4 regions of the Arthrobacter sp. RT-1 genome follow, and region 2 is predicted to be linked to each of the others. Evidence: riboswitches for the same ligand, from Rfam matches in the RefSeq annotation. Region 2 holds a riboswitch; each other region holds the start of a gene.
The links. Region 2 has a riboswitch for thiamine pyrophosphate ahead of DXK94_RS01705 (ECF transporter S component). Riboswitches for the same ligand answer to the same signal wherever they lie in the genome.

Region 1: it holds a riboswitch for thiamine pyrophosphate, as region 2 does, so the genes downstream of both, thiD (bifunctional hydroxymethylpyrimidine kinase/phosphomethylpyrimidine kinase) here and DXK94_RS01705 (ECF transporter S component) in region 2, are expected to answer to the same signal.
Region 3: it holds a riboswitch for thiamine pyrophosphate, as region 2 does, so the genes downstream of both, thiO (glycine oxidase ThiO) here and DXK94_RS01705 (ECF transporter S component) in region 2, are expected to answer to the same signal.
Region 4: it holds a riboswitch for thiamine pyrophosphate, as region 2 does, so the genes downstream of both, thiC (phosphomethylpyrimidine synthase ThiC) here and DXK94_RS01705 (ECF transporter S component) in region 2, are expected to answer to the same signal.

What each region holds. Positions count from the first base shown of each region.
Region 1 covers NZ_QRGQ01000024.1:267,513-272,007, reverse strand. Annotated here, with positions in the region: gene rplU (50S ribosomal protein L21) at 1-72, opposite strand, end outside; gene thiD (bifunctional hydroxymethylpyrimidine kinase/phosphomethylpyrimidine kinase) at 371-1,909, opposite strand; TPP riboswitch at 1,899-1,996, opposite strand; gene DXK94_RS16945 (Rne/Rng family ribonuclease) at 2,148-4,495, opposite strand, start outside.
Region 2 covers NZ_QRGQ01000002.1:67,401-71,895, forward strand. Annotated here, with positions in the region: gene DXK94_RS01680 (glycosyltransferase family 2 protein) at 1-472, opposite strand, end outside; gene DXK94_RS01685 (iron-containing redox enzyme family protein) at 469-1,524, opposite strand; gene DXK94_RS01690 (DUF4383 domain-containing protein) at 1,592-2,047, opposite strand; gene DXK94_RS01695 (hypothetical protein) at 2,164-2,370, opposite strand; gene DXK94_RS01700 (heme-degrading domain-containing protein) at 2,367-2,918, opposite strand; TPP riboswitch at 3,005-3,144, shown strand; gene DXK94_RS01705 (ECF transporter S component) at 3,202-3,825, shown strand; gene DXK94_RS01710 (ABC transporter ATP-binding protein) at 3,825-4,495, shown strand, end outside.
Region 3 covers NZ_QRGQ01000012.1:165,483-169,977, forward strand. Annotated here, with positions in the region: gene DXK94_RS11855 (DUF3107 domain-containing protein) at 1-67, shown strand, start outside; gene DXK94_RS11860 (hypothetical protein) at 105-407, shown strand; gene DXK94_RS11865 (4a-hydroxytetrahydrobiopterin dehydratase) at 503-841, opposite strand; gene DXK94_RS11870 (thiazole synthase) at 888-1,706, opposite strand; gene thiS (sulfur carrier protein ThiS) at 1,711-1,947, opposite strand; gene thiO (glycine oxidase ThiO) at 1,944-3,281, opposite strand; TPP riboswitch at 3,274-3,392, opposite strand; gene thiE (thiamine phosphate synthase) at 3,420-4,154, shown strand; gene DXK94_RS11890 (RNB domain-containing ribonuclease) at 4,233-4,495, shown strand, end outside.
Region 4 covers NZ_QRGQ01000019.1:11,591-16,085, reverse strand. Annotated here, with positions in the region: gene thiC (phosphomethylpyrimidine synthase ThiC) at 1-1,084, opposite strand, end outside; TPP riboswitch at 1,079-1,186, opposite strand; gene DXK94_RS14775 (amidohydrolase family protein) at 1,263-2,345, shown strand; gene DXK94_RS14770 (VOC family protein) at 2,449-3,324, shown strand; gene DXK94_RS14765 (hypothetical protein) at 3,419-3,859, shown strand; gene rpsP (30S ribosomal protein S16) at 4,065-4,475, shown strand; gene DXK94_RS14755 (RNA-binding protein) at 4,477-4,495, shown strand, end outside.

The sequences.
Region 1 (4,495 bases), on a different contig from region 2:
GTTCAGGGTAACGAAGTCTCCAACGGAAACCTTCTCTTGGCGGCCGCCTGCGCGGACAATCGCGTACACCACTTGGGAACTCACTTCTCTCGACGTTTATTACTAAATTTGCGTGCGGTGCCCGGCTCTGAATTGGCTGGGTTTCCGCTGTGCCTCAACGCCGTGGATTCCCCGGGGGAATCCGTGAGCTATCCCCGAAGGGGTCATAACCCAAGTGTTGGCGTAAGCACCGAAGAACTAGACTACGCTAATTTCGTCTTCGGCCGCAAATGAGGCTGGTTCCGGCGCGTTGGCTGTGATAGGAACCACAGGCCAACCCGGCGGCGGGACCGCGCCCAACCATCCTACCGGCAGGGCGCCCGCCCGCCGGTCAGGAGTGGAGGCGCGGCGCGTCGAAGAAGTCCACTTCCAGGCGGCAGGACTGCCGGAAGGCGGTGACCATCGCCGCCCGCTCGGCATCCGAGGCGTTCCGCCCGGCCCCGTCCACGATGGCGATGGCCGTGCGGGTTGCTTCGGCGAATTCATCGTCGGCGTAGGTGCGGAGCCAGTCAGCATAGGGGTGCGCTGCCGGTTCGCCCGCGGCGACAAACCGGGCATGGAGTGTTTTGCCCACCTCCGCGTACAGCCAGAAGCAGGGAAGGACGGCGGCCGCGAGCACTGCATAGCTGCCCGACGCCGATGCAGCGGTCAGGTGGTCCACGTAGGACTTGGTGACCGGACCCAGTTCAGCCTGGACAGGGCGGGTGCTCAGCCAGGACCTGTGCAGCTCCGACTCCACTTCCAGGCACTGCCGCGCGGAGGCAGCCCAGAACACCTGCTCCATTTCGGTGGGTGCCAGGGCGCTTGCCCGTGCCAGGACCCGGGAGTAGCCGTTGAGGTAGATGGCGTCCTGGGCCAGGTAGTAGGCAAACTCCTTTTCGGGGAGGCTTCCGGAGGCCAGTCCACGGATGAAGTCCAGCCCGTAGATCGCTTTGAGGTCCTCGTCGGCTTCGGCCCGCAGCCGCGCCGCGAATCCTCCGGCGGGCGGGACGGGGCGCAGGTGGTGGAAATGGTGGACCGGCCCGTTCCCTGTTCCCACGTCCAGGCGGCCGGAGGCTTCCAACGCGCCTGCCAGCCAGGGCTTCACTTCCCGCAGCGATGCCTCCCAGTCCCCCAGCCGCGCCTGCACAGTCGCCATTGCGGAGGAGAGCGAACAGCCGGTGCCGTGACTGTTGGGGGTGGCCACCCGCTCCCCCGGCACCTGGATGACTTCTGCTCCCAGCAATCCGTTCATGTTGACCAGCGCGTCCGGGCATTCGGCCCCGGCCAGGTGGCCTCCCTTCACCAGCACGGTGGTCCCGGTGGCTGCCGCCAGGCGCTTCCCCTGATCGAGCGCGCCTTCCCAGGAATCCTGCAGGCTTTCGCCCACCAGCATGGCGAGCTCGGCCAGGTTGGGCGTGAGGAGATGGGCGAGCGGCAGCAGGTCGCGGAGCGCGGCCTCGGCTGATTCCTGCAGCAGCCGGTCGCCACTGGTGGCGACCATCACCGGGTCGAGGACCACGACGGCGGGGCGCACCTTTTCGAGCCATACCCGGACCGCCCCGATGACGGCGGCGTCCCCCAGCATGCCGATTTTCACGGCGTCGATGGTGATGTCGTCACTGATGGCGTCCAGCTGGCTGGCCAGGAAGGAAGCCGGCGGGACGTGGACAGCTTCCACGCCGCGGGTGTTCTGTGCGGTGAGGGCTGTGATGGCGGCCATGCCGTACCCGCCGTGCGCGGCAATACTTTTGAGGTCCGCCTGGATGCCTGCTCCACCGGAGGGGTCCGAACCCGCAATGGACAGGACACGGGGCAGGTCCCGGCCGGAATCCGGCAGGACAGGAGTGGACTGGAGAGCTTCCGCGGGCAGTGCAAGAGTCGAAGACAAGAGACATCCCTTCGCCGGTACTAGCCGGACAGGTTCAACGGGTGTGGATCTCAGCCGGCCCTTCGCGCGGCACCCCGTGTCGGTTCCCCAGCCTAGCCGTTTTGCCGCCGCCGCACCGAAGGTGACGTGCCGCTGCTGTTGGCACCTGATCCGGGCCGAAACACTGTTAACGCCGGACGCCCGGAACCGGCCGTGAGGGCGGTTCCGGGCATCCGGGTTTTTGTTGTGCTGCCTGCGGTCAGAGCTCGGAAGCAGGAACTCCCACACCGAGGATGATCGGAGCCTCGGCCTGCTTGGCGCCTGCAGTGTCCGCACCGGAGGCGGCAGCCGGTTCCGGCGCCTTCGCGGCATGCGAGTGGCCTGCACTGGCTGCCGGGACGCTCTCGTGGTGCTGGACGGACGTCTCGTTGGCAGCCCCCTGGGCACGGCTGGCGCTGCGGTTGCGCCGTGGCCTCCGCTGCCGTGACTGCTCCAGGGTGTGGTCCGACCAGTCCTTTTCAACGGTTGCGGCGGCGGACGGCTGCCCGGACTTGGCCGGTTCCGAAACTGCCGGTGCCGGAGCTGCCGGTGCCGAAGCTGCCGGTGCCGAAACCGCAGCTTCCGGCTGTTCTGCCGGAGCCTCGGCAGCCGGAGCGGGCTCACCGAGGTGCGCAAAGGCTTCAGCGAGCCGGTCCAGGGTGAGGGCAGGCTGCGGCTGCTGTTCTTCCGCGTGCTCGACGAAGGGCAGGGCAACCTTCTCGCCGCCGAACGTCAGGACAGCGGCGGGACGGGAGGAGGCATCGGCGTCGTGCTTGTCCGCCTCGACTGGCGCTGCCTGCTGGGCCGGCTGTGCCTGGCGGGCAGCCGCAACCTCATCGTCGTGCAGGTGGGCCGCGTGGGCTGCTGCAGCGATGTTGGCGAGGGCCAGCCGGGTTGCTTCCGCCTTGGCGTGGCGTTCGGCGTCTGACGGGTCCGGATGGACCGTGTGCACGTGTACGGCCGCGGCCGCCGGGGCAACGTCAGGCTGCTGGCCGCCGCGTCCGCGCCGCCGCTTGCGGTCGGGACGGACACCGGGCTGGGTGCTGTCGGTCCGCTGGCCTTCGTTGCGGTGTCCTTCAGCACGGGCTTCAGGCCGGCTGTCGGCACGCTGCACGTGGTGCTCGGCGGCAACGATGTTGGCGCGGCGGTGCTCCACGGGATCGTCGTGGGTGACCACGCCGCGCCCGGCGCACGCCTCACACTGCTCACCGAAGACCTCCAGGAGCCCGGTACCCATGCGCTTGCGCGTCATCTGGACCAGGCCCAGCGAGGTGACCTCGGCAACCTGGTGCTTGGTACGGTCACGGCCCAGGCACTCCACCAGCCGGCGCAGCACCAGGTCCCGGTTGGACTCCAGCACCATGTCGATGAAGTCGATGACGATGATGCCGCCGATGTCGCGCAGCCGGAGCTGCCGTACAACTTCCTCGGCCGCTTCAAGGTTGTTCTTCGTGACGGTTTCTTCGAGGTTGCCGCCGCTGCCGGTGAACTTGCCGGTGTTGACGTCCACCACGGTCATGGCTTCGGTACGGTCGATGACCAGCGACCCGCCGGAGGGCAGGAACACCTTGCGTTCCAGGGCCTTGTGGATCTGCTCGTCGATCCGCCAGGCAGCAAAGATGTCCTGGTCCTTGGTCCACTTCTCGAGGCGGCCCACCAGGTCCGGGGCCACGTAGGTGACGTAGGCCTCGATGGTGTCCCAGGCTTCCTCGCCGGAAACAATCAGCTTGGAGAAGTCCTCGTTGAAGACGTCACGGACCACCTTGATGGTGAGGTCCGGTTCGCCATAGAGCAGTTCCGGTGCCAGGACCTTGGTGGAGGTGGACTGGCTTTCGATGCCTTCCCACTGGGCGCGCAGCCGGTTGATGTCGTGCGTCAGCTCTTCCTCGGACGCTCCCTCGGCGGCGGTGCGGACAATGACGCCCGCATGCTCCGGAAGGCGGTCCTTGAGGATGCGCTTGAGGCGGTTGCGTTCGACGTCGGGCAGCTTGCGGGAGATGCCGGTCATGGAGCCGCCGGGCACGTACACGAGGTAGCGGCCGGGCAGCGAGATCTGGCTGGTCAGGCGTGCACCCTTGTGGCCCACCGGGTCCTTGGTGACCTGGACCAGGACGGTGTCGCCGGACTTGAGGGCGTTTTCGATGCGGCGCTGCTTGCCTTCGAGGTTGACGGCCTCCCAGTTCACCTCGCCGGCGTACAGGACGGCGTTGCGGCCGCGTCCGATGTCAACAAAGGCAGCCTCCATGGAGGGCAGGACATTCTGGACCTTGCCGAGGTAGACGTTGCCGATGAGCGAATCCTGCTGCGTCTTGGACACGAAGTGTTCCGCCAGGACGCCGTCCTCAAGGACCGCAATCTGGATTCTGTCGTCGCGCTGCCGGACAATCATTTGCCGGTCAACGGATTCGCGGCGAGCCAGGAACTCGGCCTCGGTGATCACGGTGCGGCGGCGGCCGGTATCGCGGGACTCGCGGCGGCGCTGCTTCTTCGCCTCCAGCCTGGTGGAACCCTTGACGCTGGTGACCCGGTTGCTGACGGCCGGTTCGGTGGCAACGCGGGGCGCGCGGA
Region 2 (4,495 bases):
CGGACCAGGCCCGGTTGATCAGCGTCCGGGACGTGTCCCAGCACGCGTGCCAGGGCAGGGGGTCGAAATAGTTTTGCGGGCGCACCACGTCCGCCGTCCCCAGGTGACCCACGACGGCGGCGAGGGACGCGCGCGTGTACCGGACGTCGTCGTCGGCGATCACCAGAATCTCTGCCGTGGCGGCGCGGATGCCTGTCATCACCCCTGCCACCTTGCCGTTGCCGTGCTGCCCGCCGTCATTTCCCGGTCCCGCCGGGTGATCGGGGCGGATGTGGCGGACCTCCGGCGGGAACTGCTCCCGGTGGCGGGCGAACAGGTCCGGGGCTGAACCGTCCACCACAATGACCGGTATCCAGGTGGCCAGGCGTTGCAGGTAGGCCACCAGGTCAGGAAGGCCGGAGTCGTCGGCCCAGCGCAGGGGAAGGATGTACTCGGCCGCGTCGAGGCCTTGCTCCATGGCCCGGGACGTCATGCTGCCGCCGGCACTGCCGCCCTGAGCGAAGACCGGCCATGTTCCCAGGACGCCAAAAGGTGGGCGGACAGCCTGGTGTCGATCGCCATCACCGCCGTGGCGCCGAAAATGACGTCATCCAGCAACCCGGGCTCGGCCTCCACGAGGCCGCCTGCCAGGTCCCGGCCGGCGATCTGCTCGTGCACGGCATCTGCCTCCACGTGCTCGTCGAAATAGTGGGTGACGTCCGCATCAAAGCCGTGCCGGCGGAAGCCGTTGCCGTACAGGCGGTTGGGCTGGGAGGACGTCATTTCATAGATGGCGAGGTGCCCGGTGATGGCGCCGCGGAGCCGCCGGTTCAGTCCGCAGAGGGACATCAGGTTCACGGCGGCCAGGGAGATGGCCGGGACGGCGTTCACGTACGCACCGTAGTGGTCGTCCATCCCCAGGCCGCGCATGGTCCGGGCGAACAGTGCGCTGTGCATCCGGTCCGGCCGGCCGCCGCCATACTCGTCTGCCTGGATTTCCACCAGGGCGGCTTTCGCCCGGCCGCTCAGCCGTGGAATGGCCCAGGTGTGCGGATCCGCTTCCTTGAGCTGGTAGATGGATTTGTGGATCAGGAACTCTTTGAGCTGCCCGAGGCTTGCCTTCTTTGCCACGAACCGGGAGACGCTGGGGCCGGTGTCGCGGGCCGCCAGGCCGAACAGGACGTCGGCAACTGCGTCGCTGGTCAGGTCGGAGCCGGCCGGAAGGTCCAGATCCCCGCCGGCCTCCCGGGCGGCGAGGCGCAGGGCTTCCTCGAAGGGCTTCTCCAGCATTTGCCGCACCTGGATCAGGCCGGGCTCCCACTCCCACTCGTCCGGCACACCTTCCAGGCCGGAGTAATGCAGCTCGTAGAGGCAGAAGAGGGCCAGCTGGACATCATCGTCGCCGATGATGTCCGTGACCCCGGCCAGCTTCCCGCCGACCAGCCTGCGCAGCCCGGAAAGGGACTCGCCGGCGCTGCAGGGGTGTCCTGCCAAAACCCCCAACAGGGCGCTGCTGATGGGGCCTCTCGGTTCCGGAAGTTTCATGGTGCTCCTTGGGTTCGGGCGGTGTGCCGGTGCGGTGCCGTCTGCAGTGACGGCCCGTCAAGAAAGGTCAGTTGCCGCGGCCGGCGGCGGGAGTGCGCGGGGACAGCATGATGGCCAGGGCAATCATGGCCAGGCCCAGGACGAGGTGCAGCCAGTTGTCCGCACCGTTCTCCGGGATGAAGTTTGCCGGCGTGTTGTCTCCTATGAGGAGGCCATACAGCCAGAGCACCAGGTAGATGACCCCGCCGTACGTGAAGAAGTTCCTGGCCTGGCGGTGGGTCCGCGCCATGAGCAGGCCGGCGGCGCCGAAGAGGCAGTGGACAAGGTTGTGGAGAATGGATACCTGGAACACACCCAGCAGCAGCGCCCCTGAACCGGGCCCTGCGAAACCGAGGGAATCATAGTTTTGGGTAACTCCGGGGACGAATCCCAGGATGCCAACGAGCAGGAATACGACGCCGGCGGCAACGGCAGACCACTGCAGGGCGGTTCGGACGCCCGGTGGGCGGGTGCTGACTGCCATGTCCTGTACTCCTCTCACGCCTGAAACAATATAGTAAGCATGATTACTAATAAAAGCTAAGCAGGCTTTGTTTCTGCGTTGAGGGATGCGGAAACATTCCCCGTTCCGGCCTTTTCTTACGCCGGACCGGTCCAGGTGTAGGGGTTGGGGTGCTGCCCGCCGCTGCGGCCCTGCTCGTACCCCTGTTGCCAGGCCTTGCCGACGGCGGACACCAGTTCGGCCAGCAGCGGATAGTAGGGATGGTCCGGGCCGATGAAGATCATCTCGTCCTCGGCTTTGTCCAGTGCCGCCCGGACGGCATTGTCAGCGGCCCTGCCGGTCATGCCGGGCCGTCTGCCCCTGCCGGGCGCAGCACCTCACGCATGGCCTCCACCACCAGGTCATGGTCCTGCATCTGCGGGAGCCCGGAAACGGTGACGGTGGCCACCGCGCCCACACCGGAGACATAGACCGGGAAGGACCCGCCGTGCGCGGCGTACAGGGTTTGGTCGAACCAGCCCTGGTCCTCGATCCGGCCGCCCCGGAGCCGGCCGCGAAGCCCCACCAGCAGCGAGGGAACCTCATACCGGGCGGCGGTGCGCTGCTTCGCCCGGATCCAGTGTTCGTTGTCCGGGGTGGCGCCGGGCAGGGCCACATGGAACAGGACCTGATCGCCCTTGGTGATGTCGATCGCGATGGGCAGGCCACGCTCCTTCCCCAGTTCCACAAGGAGAAGTCCAAGGTTCAGCGAGTCGTCCAGGGAGAAGCCGGGGAACTGGAGCTCATGGATCTCCCCCTCGATGCGGCCGATGAGGGCCTGCAGCGATCCTTCCGGCTGCGCGGCGTCAGAGTCCGGATCGAAGTCGGTCACATGCGGCTGATTAGCAGTCATGGCCCACAATCTACCCCTGTCCCGGTGTAAACTGGACTCCGCCCAGCAGGGCAGTTCTACCCAAGCATCATTCCATTCAGAGCATTACCTAACGACAGGGGAGCGCCGCCGTCGGGCACTGGCCAAAGGCCGGGAACCGGAGGTGGGCGCTGAGAGTGCGGACAGCCGCAGACCCTCGAACCTGATCCGGTTAGTACCGGCGCAAGGGAGTCGAGTTCTCGAAGTCCGGCAACGGCAGTAGCCGCTTGCCGTGCTTTCCCCTCCTGTTTCCCAGGAGGATCACATGAGCACTGCAGCAATCAAGAAGACCACCAGCAAGTCCTGGCGCGTCGTGGACATCGTGGTGGCAGCCCTGATCGCCATCGCCGGCGGCGTCATCTTCTGGGCCTGGTCCCAGGGTGCGGCCGCGGTTTCCGCGCCGATGAACGCCGTTTACCCGCCCCTGACCGGCCTGATCGCCGGCGGCTGGATGATCCCGGCGGTGCTGGGCATGCTCATCATCCGCAAGCCCGGCGCGGCATTGTTCTGCGAAACCGTCGCGGCCACCGGTGAGCTCCTGATGGGATCGCAGTATGGCGCCTCCGTGCTGTTCTCCGGCTTCGTCCAGGGCCTCGGCGCGGAGATCATCTTCGCCATCTTCGTGTACAAAAAGTTCAACCTGCCCGTTTCCCTGCTGGCCGGCGCGGCGGCGGGCCTCTTCTGCGGCCTGAATGACTCCTTCGCGCCGTGGGGCTGGAACATCGCCTACTCGGGCGGCGACAAGCTGGCCTACATCATCTTCACCGCGATTTCCGGAGCGGTCATCGCCGGTGCATTGTCCTGGATCGCCACCCGGGGACTGGCGAAGACCGGGGTGCTGAGCTCCTTCGCCTCGCGCAGGGCCGCCACGGAGCCCGTCCTCTCCTGATGCAGGCACCTTCGCACCAGGCCGGGCCCGGAGCTGTGCGGCCGGCGGCCGTCACGGCCCGCGGCTGGGGGTGGCGGCATGCCGGCCGCCCCAAGCCCGCGGTCCACGGCCTTGACCTCGACATCGCGCCGGGGGAGCGGGTGCTCCTGCTCGGCCCTTCCGGTGCCGGCAAATCCACCCTCCTGCATGCCCTTGCCGGGGTTCTGGGCGACGCGAACGACGACGGCGAGGCGGGCGATTCGGACGAGTCAGGTTCGCTGCTCGTCGACGGCGCGTCCCCCCGCGGGCAGCGCGGCCATGCCGGGCTGATGCAGCAGGACCCCGAAACACAGGTGGTCCTCTCCCGCGTGGGCGACGACGTCGCCTTCGGCGCCGAAAACCTTGCCGTGCCCCGTGATGCCATCTGGACCCGCGTGCACGAGGCGCTTGACGACGTCGGCCTGTCCCACCTGCCGCTGGACCATCCGACGTCGGCCCTGTCCGGCGGCCAAAAGCAGCGCCTCGCGCTGGCGGGCATCCTTGCGATGCGGCCCGGGCTGATCCTTTTGGATGAGCCCACCGCCAACCTGGACCCGGCGGGTGTGCTGGAGGTCCGCGACGCCGTGGCCCGGTGCCTGGACAAGACCGGCGCAACGCTGGTGGTGGTGGAGCACCGGGTGTCGGTCTGGAA
Region 3 (4,495 bases), on a different contig from region 2:
AAATGCCCTGGCTTATGTGGAGATCGGCGCCGAAGAGGTCCGCCGCGTAGGGTTCGGCCAGTTCTAGCCCAGGCCCGCGCTGCCGCGAATCCCGAGGAGATCCGTTGCTTTCCCTGACCATCGTTGTGCTCGCCACCGTCGCCGCCGGCTTTATTGTCTGGGCGAATGACAGGCGGCATGCCAAGTACGGCGCCGGCCTGCCCGCCGGCGTCGCCGTGGGTGTAGGGGCCCTCACCTGGATCATCCTCATGGCCGCCGGCTTCGGCTACCGGCCGGGGCTGACCTGGCTTCCGTGGGTCCTGCCCATCGTGCTGGGCGCTGCGGCCGCCGTCGCGGCTGTTCTTTACCTGGGCCGCAGCCGCGCCCGGCAGGACACCCACCGGCTTACCGCGATCCTTCGGCGCTGAGCGCCGGTTTCTGTTGCACCTCACGCATGTGGCCGCCGTCCCGTTGGGACGGCGGCCACATGCTTAACGGCACAGCTGCTTGATGACGCGGCTGCCTAATGGTCCGGCACGTATTTCGAAGGCTCGGCCACAGCCCCGGCCGCTGCCGCGGCGTCGCTTGCCCCGGCGGCCGCGGTGAGGTCCCGCCCGGTCACCTGCCCTCTGGCGTCGTGCGAGGTGTACCGGATGAAGACGCGGTTGTAGCGCCAGTCGAGGTCCGGATGGTGGTTTTGTTCCTCGGCAAGGCGTCCGACGGCGGCAATCACCTCGAGTGCGGCAGCCGCCGTCGGCGTCTTGAAGACGGTGACCAGGCCGCCGTCGCTGAAGCGCCAGTCCGGCAGTCCGGTGAGTGCTTCGTCGATGCGTTCCCGGGGAAGGGCGTCTTTGGCGGCCACTGCTGCTCCTTGCCTCAGGGCGCCGGCCGGTCTGATGGAGCAGGCCCTACAGGAACTCGGCCCGGCCCTCCATCGCCGACGACGCCAGCGCGTGCTCGCGGCGCGGTATCCGACCGGCCGCTTTCGCCAGCCTACCGGCGATGACAGCGTGTTTGAAGGCCTCCCCCATCAGCGCCGGGTTCTGCGCCCGGGTCACCGCGGTGGCCAGCAGCACGGCGTCACAGCCAAGCTCCATGGCAAGGGCGGCATCCGACGCCGTTCCGATGCCTGCATCGAGCACCACCGGGACGGAGGCGCGGGACACGATGAGCTCGATGTTGTGCGGATTTAGGATCCCCAGGCCCGTGCCGATGGGTGATCCCAGGGGCATGACCGCGGTGGCTCCCAGGTTTTCCAGGCGAAGCGCCAGGACCGGATCATCGTTGGTGTACGCAAACACCTTGAACCCGCGGTTGACCAGCTGTTCGGTGGCGTCCACCAGTTCCACGGCGTCCGGGAGGAGGGTGTGCTCATCGGCGATGACCTCAAGCTTCACCCAGTCGGTTTCCAGTGCCTCGCGGGCCAGTTCGGCGGTGAGGACCGCATCACGGGCCGTGAAACAGCCGGCGGTGTTGGGGAGGACCCGGATGCCGTGGTCCACGAGCAGCTGGAAAAGCGAGCCCGTTTCCGCCGTCGAATAGCGGCGCAACGCCACGGTGGTCAGCGCTGTCCCGGATGCCAGGAGCGCAGCTCCGAGGCCGTCCAGGCTTGGGGCGCCGCCGGTGCCCATGATCAGCCGAGATGCCAGGGGTACGCCGTCGATGACCAGCGTGTCGTCCATGCCGGAGGCGCCGGCCGGCGTGATGGTGGTGGTGGTTTCGGTCATGGTCTCAGCCTCCCTGCACTGCCGTGACGAGCTCGACGTCGTCACCGTCGGCGAGCGCTGTTGCGAACCATTGGCTCCGGGGTACTACCTGCGCGTTGTGCGCCACCGCCACGCCGAGTTTGCCGCCGTCGCGGGCCTGGCCGTCAGCGGCGAGGGGGCGGCCGGTGACCTGGCTGACGAGCATGGTGATGGAGGCCCCGTCAGCCACCGTATGTTGTTGTCCGTTCAGGGTGATGTTCATGCTGTCTCCTTGATGTTGAAGATGGTGGCGGCCGGTTCGCGGCCGGAAAACCGGCCCGGGTTGAAAGGTTGCCAGCGGACGTCCGCCGTGCCGTCCAGAAGGTCCCGGCAGATGGCCGCCGCTGCGGGGGCCAGGAGGACGCCGTGCCGGAAGAATCCGGTGGCAATGATCAGTCCCGCAACGTGTGCGGATTCCCCGGTTGCCGGATCGCCGGCCAGCGGCACCCGGCCCAGCAGCGGGGCGTTGTCCGGGGTGCCGGGCCGCGCCCGTGCCGTGCATTCCAGCAGCTCGAGTTCGGCGACGGCGGGCACCAGGACCTGGGCGTCGCGGAGGAGCTGGTAGACCCCGCCTGCCGATACGGCGCCCGCTGTAGCGCGGGCACCGGCCGCCGGTGCGTTATGTGTCGCGGCAAGGGCGTCCTCACGCTGGGTGGCTCCGATCACTACCGTCCCGTCCTGCCGCGGGACGATATACACGGGGACGCCGTGGACCAGCCCGCGGACGGTTGAGGTTACGAGCGGCTGGAGCTGCCGGGGCACTGCCAGGCGCAGGATATCCCCATACACCGGCCGCAGCGCGAGCTGCAGGCCGTCGGGCAGGCCCGCCAGGGCTGCGGCATCCAGGCCGTTGGCAACGATCGTTTCGCGGGCCAGGACCGTGCCGCCGCCTGCGAGCAGGGCCCCGGCCACTGCCCCGTCCGCCCAGACCAGCCCGGCGGCCCGGTCCGGCACGGCGTAGCCGTCGATGGCCCCCGCCACGTCTGTTCCATTACTTTCGACGGCGGAGCCATGCGCGGCGAGCGCGCGCCGCAGGCAGGACACCAGGCGCCGGGGATCCACCTGGTGGTCCGCGGGAGTGTCCAGTGCGCAGGCGATGGCAGGGCTGAGCAGCGGTTCCCGGCGTCGGGCCTCCCTGACAGTCAACGGCTCCACGGACAGGCCGCTGGCCTGCTGCACCCCGCGCAAATCCATCAGGGCGCGGCGGTCGGCAGCATCGGCACCCACGGCGAGCGTCGGCGTCGTGAGGTACCCGGGACTTTCGCCGGAAGCGGCGGCCAGTTCCGCGGCAAAGCCCGGCCACCGGGCGGAGGAGGCAAGCATGAGCTCCAGGAGGTCCTCCTCCTGATAGTGCAGCTCGCTCACCGGGGCCAGCATTCCGGCGGCCGCCCAGCTGGCCCCGGCTCCGGGCGCGTCATCGATCAGCACGACAGACCGGCCGGAACGCCTCGCCTCCCAGGCGATGGCATGCCCAACCACTCCGCCGCCGATAACGGCCACGTCGGCACGGATGGTGCCGGAGGGAGCCCCGGGCGGGACAACGTTTGGGGTGCTCATGTGTCTCCTTCCCTACGCCGGCATTAACCGGATCAGGTCAAGCGGTCGGCTCTGACGCCCTCTCAGCCCGGCGCTTTATGACAGCTGCCGCGGGCTCCCGCAGTACGAGGCCAGTGTAGAGGAACTAGGCTTGCAGCCATGAATGTGTCCCAGTCCCCTGCCCCCGCTGCCGCAGTCCCCGCCGCCGATGCCTTTACCCATGCCGAAGGTACTGCCGGCCTGAACAGCGCCCGCCTTTACCTCTGCACGGATGCCCGCCGGGACCGCGGGGACTTCGGGCAGTTCGTGGATGCTGCCTTTGCCGGCGGCGTGGACATCATCCAGTTGCGGGACAAGGCCATCGAGGCGGCCGAGGAGCTGGAGCTGCTGGCGGTTTTGAAGGAAGCGGCGCAGCGCCATGGCCGGCTGTGGGCTGTGAATGACCGGGCGGACATCGCCGTGTTGTCCGGTGCGCCGGTGTTCCACATCGGTCAGAAGGACCTTCCGTTGGATGCAGCCCGCACCCTGCTCAACGGCAACGCCGCCATCGGGCTCTCCAGCCATGCCCCGGGGCAGGTGGACGCCGCCCTCGCTGCCGCAGCCGGACCGTCCGCGCTTGACTACTTCTGCGTCGGACCGGTCTGGGCCACGCCCACCAAACCCGGCAGGGCCGCCGTCGGGCTGGACCTGGTGAAGTACGCCGCCGAAGCCTCAGCCGAGGCCGGGAGCGGGGTGCCCTGGTTTGCCATCGGCGGCATCGACCACTCCAATGTGGACCAGGTTGTGGAAGCAGGAGCGAGCCGGATCGTTGTGGTGCGTGCCATCACGGAAGCCGATGACCCTGCCGCCGCTGCCGCCGCCCTTCTCGCTGCCTTGGACGGGGCCACACCCTAAAGCCGCCGCAACACGGCGCAGCCCCGTGCGGCGTCAGTGCCATGCAAAATCGGGGTTCTTCGGGCTAGGCTGATTTTCGTGTCACATCATCGGCTGGCTCCCAACGTCCACGAACACAACAATGCCCTCGAGGAAGCCCTGGGTGCCCTGCGGACCGAACTGGAACTGCCCGGCCCATACCCCCTACACGCAGTCAGGGATGCCGAAGCGGCCGTCGCGGCCTTGCAGCTGCCGGCCTATGACCTCACCGGGGTCGGGTTCATCACCATCGATCCGGCATCGTCCACGGATTTGGACCAGGCCCTGTTCATCGAGGCCGACGGCGATGGGTACCACGTGCT
Region 4 (4,495 bases), on a different contig from region 2:
CGTCGCCGAGGGAAAACGCGACGTCGTACCTGGCGAAGATTTCACACAGCTCGTCGAAGTGCGTGTACAGGAAGTTTTCCTGGTGGTGGGCCAGGCACCAGCCTGCCATGATGGAGCCTCCGCGCGAGACGATGCCCGTGACCCGGTTGGCGGTCAGCGGAACATACCGGAGCAGGACGCCGGCATGCACGGTCATGTAGTCCACACCCTGCTCGCACTGCTCGATCACGGTGTCGCGGAAAGTCTCCCAGGTCAGCGCATTGGCTTCCCCGTTGACCTTCTCCAATGCCTGGTAGATGGGCACGGTGCCGATCGGGACCGGGGAGTTGCGGATGATCCACTCCCGGGTGGTGTGGATGTCATCGCCGGTGGACAGGTCCATCACGGTGTCGGCCCCCCACTGGGTGGCCCACTGCAGCTTGTCCACTTCCTCGGCAATGGAACTGGTGACTGCCGAATTGCCGATATTGGCATTGATCTTGACCAGGAAGGCCTTACCGATGATCATCGGCTCTGACTCGGGATGGTTGATGTTGTTGGGAATGATGGCCCGGCCGGCCGCGATTTCACTGCGGACCAGCTCAACGTCGCAGTTCTCGCGCAGCGCCACGAAGCGCATCTCGGGGGTGATGATGCCCTGCCTGGCGTAGTGCATCTGCGTTACCGTCTTGCCCTCGACGGCGCGGCGGGGCACCGGCTGGGCCCCCTGCCACTCGGCGGAGGCTGCGCCGCGGCGGACAGCCGAGCGGCCGTCGTCGAGCAGGTTCCGCTCCCTGCCGCCGTACGCTTCGGTGTCGCCCCGCGCCACGATCCATTCGGACCGGAAGGGGCTGAGGCCGCGAACCGGATCGCTGCCCGGTCCGGCCGTCCGGTAGGTCCGGAAGGGCCCGTTCGGTTCCCCGTTGGGGGAAGGCTCCAGGGCAATTTCCGTTACGGGTACCCGGATTCCCGACTCTGCGTCTTCGATGAACGCAAGCGAATGCGACGTCAGGGACTGGGTGACCTGGGCCTCCGCCGCCCCACTGGACACGCCTTCGCGGGACTGATTCAGGGCAGGGTTCAACTGTTCATTGGGTGTATTCAAGGAATACTCACTTCCTTCGCCGGCATTACCCGGACAGGTTCAACGGTCGCAGGCTGCGTCAGCCCGATCTCAGCCCCTGCAGGGGCACCCGTGTGGTCAGGAAGAAAGCTACCACAGCCTTCCGGGAGGGGCTTGTCACATGGCCGGTGCTAGCCTGACTGGCGGGAAAAGGAGTCCAATGCCGGAGATCATCGAATTCAGCGGCCCGGTGCTTGCCGGGCCGGACAGCGAGCGGCGGGGCCTGTGGTCCATTGACGGGCTGTTGACCTTCACACGCCCGCAGCAGGTGCCGGACAAGGTGCTGGAGGGCTGGGTCCTGCCAGGTTTCGTGGATGCCCACTGCCACATCGGGCTCGGACCCGGCGGCCCGGTGGACGCTGCTGCCGCCGAAGACCAGGCCCGGGCAGACCTGGCGGCCGGCACCATGCTGGTCAGGGATGCCGGCTCCCCGGCCGACACCCGCTGGATGCAGGGCGGCCGGGACTTCCCGGTGCTGATCCGCGCTGGACGGCACGTTGCCCGGACCCGCCGATATCTTCGCGGTTTCGCCGACGAGGTGGAACCGGAAGGCCTTGTGGAAGCCGTGCGCAAGCAGGCACGCGACGGCGACGGCTGGGTCAAGCTCGTGGGGGACTGGATCGACCGCGGCATTGGCGACCTGGCGCCGTCCTTTCCCTCCGCCGTCGTGCGGGACGCGGTACAGGCGGCGCATGACGAAGGCGCCCGGGTCACCGCCCACTGCTTCGCTGAGGACACCCTGGACCAGATGCTGGACGCCGGCATCGACTGCATTGAGCATGCCACCGGACTCCTGCCCCGGCATCTTCCCCGGTTCGCCGAACAGGGAGTGCCGATCGTCCCCACACTCATCAACATCGCGACGTTCCCGGACATCGCCGCCCAGGCCCGGCCCAAGTTTCCGCGGTACGCGGACCACATGCTGGCGCTGTGGGAGCGGCGGATGGAGCGGGTGGCGGAAGCTTACGGGGCCGGCGTGAGGATCTTCGCCGGCACGGACGCCGGCAGCGTCATCAACCACGGAAGAATCGCGGACGAGATTTTGGCCCTGCATGAGGCCGGACTGCCCATGGCCGCTGCACTGGACGCAGCCTGCTGGTCAGCCCGCAAGTGGCTCGGTGCGGACGGCCTCCACGAAGGGGCGCGCGCCGACGTCGTCCTCTGCAGCGAGGATCCGCTGACGGTACCCCGGACGGTCAGCCAACTCGCCCATGTGGTGCTGGGAGGCCGCATCATCCGCTGAGCACATTTCCGGGCCGAAGCACTTGGAATAAATTGAAGCTTCAAGTAATTTTAACTGTGACAGGCCGCCCCATCCCGACGGCCGCCAGCACAGGGAGCGTTCAATGACTGCAGAAGCCACCAGCCAGGATCTTCTTCCTGCCGACCTCACCATGGGCACCGTCATGCTCAAGGTCGGCGACATGAAGGTCATGACCGATTACTACCAGCGCGCCCTTGGCCTTGAGGTGGTCGCCGAACAGGACGGCGGGCTGTACCTGGGCCGGCTGCAAATGCCGCTGGTCCATCTTGCGCCTGCGCCCGGGCTGAACCTCCCGGGCAGGGGAGAAGCGGGCCTGTTCCACACGGCCCTGCTGTTCGAGGACCAGGCCTCCCTCGCGGCGACCATCGCCACCGCCGCCCAATACGAGCCGCGGTCCTTCACCGGGAGCGCCGACCACCTGGTCAGCGAGGCCTTCTACTTCAGCGACCCCGAAGGCAACGGCATAGAACTCTACTGGGACCGGCCCCGCAGCAACTGGTCCTGGAACGGAACCGACGTGGTCATGGACAGCCTGGCCCTGCCGCCGCAGCGGTACCTTGAGCAGCACCTGACGGAGGATTCCCTGGAAGGGCAGCACAGGACGGCCGCAGGAGTGGGCCACGTCCACCTCCAGGTGGGTGACGTGCAGTCCGCGCGCGATTTTTACGTCGGTGTCCTGGGGTTCGAAAAAACGGCCGGATGGCATGGCCAGGCCCTCTTCGTCTCCGCCGGCCGTTACCACCACCACATGGCCATGAATGTCTGGAACAGCCGCGGCGCGGGGCCGCGCAAGGACACGCTGGGCCTGGGTGAAGTCCTCATCGAGGTGCCCGCGGGTGACGACGTCGGCGCGCTGGCGGACCGCCTGAAGGTCGCCGGCGTGCGGGCCCACCACACCGGAGCCGAACTGCGGTTTGAAGACCCCTGGCGGAACAGCATCCGGGTAGCGGCACGCTGACCCGGGCGTTCCCGTACTAGGCTGAACCCGAACGGCCGGGCGGCAGGCATTGCTCCCGGCCGGCACCACCGTCAACGGAAGAAGGGTACTTCCCATGGGCTTCACCGAGATCTTTGTTGCCACCCATGACGCCGCGCTCAAGCGTGCCGGCGTCCTGGACGAAGGCGGCAGTGCACCCGCCGGCCAGGCCGTCCGCATCCCGGGGATCAGTGATTTCGAAGTTGAACAGCTGGGGGACCTCGCCGGAACTGCCGTGCACGCCGGCGGTGCCGACTATGAACTGACCATGGTGGACGTGTCCAGCGATTCGCTGCTGGCCGTCCCGCCGGCCATGGTCCGCGCCCTGGCGGACCTGCTCTCGTATGAAACCGAAGGCGAAGGCAACATCCTTCATGATGTTGCCGCGCAGTGGGCAGCCCAGGACGACATGCCCTTCGACGCAGACCAGGCGCGGACCTACGTGCAGCAGCTGGCTGAACTGGCCGGCAGCGTCGACGATTCGGAGCGGACGGGGCTCTACGTCTGGTCCGCCTGAGCGGCCCGCCCCCCGGCCATCTTCCGGCCGCCGCTGTGTCAAGTCGAAATCCCGTCGCTGATCTGGCACAATAGACAGGTACTCGATCTGCGTGGCCCCTCTCTCCGCGTCCGGATCCTGTCCTTCGAACCCGCAAGTACGGCCCGCCCCACGGGTGCAGAAAGCCGGGTTCACCCCCTTTTCTGAAACAGGAGTGACCACAAAAGTGGCCGTAAAGATTCGCCTTAAGCGCTTTGGCAAAATGCGCGCACCGTACTACCGCATCGTTGTCGCCGACTCACGCACCAAGCGTGACGGCCGTGCCATCGAAGAAATCGGCAAGTACCACCCCACCGAAGAGCCCTCATACATCGAGGTCAACTCCGAGCGTGCCCAGTACTGGCTGTCCGTCGGCGCCCAGCCGTCCGAGCAGGTTGCAGCCATCCTGAAGATCACCGGTGACTGGCAGAAGTTCAAGGGCCTGCCGGGTCAGGAAGGCACCCTGAAGACCAAAGCTGAGAAGGAAGCCTTCGTTGCCCCGGAAAAGGGTTCCGTGATCATCCCGGAAGCCATCACCAAGAAGGCAGCCAAGTCTGACGCCGCCGAGGCCGAAGCAGAGACCACCGAGGCTGAGTAAATTGCTGGCAGACGCGCTGG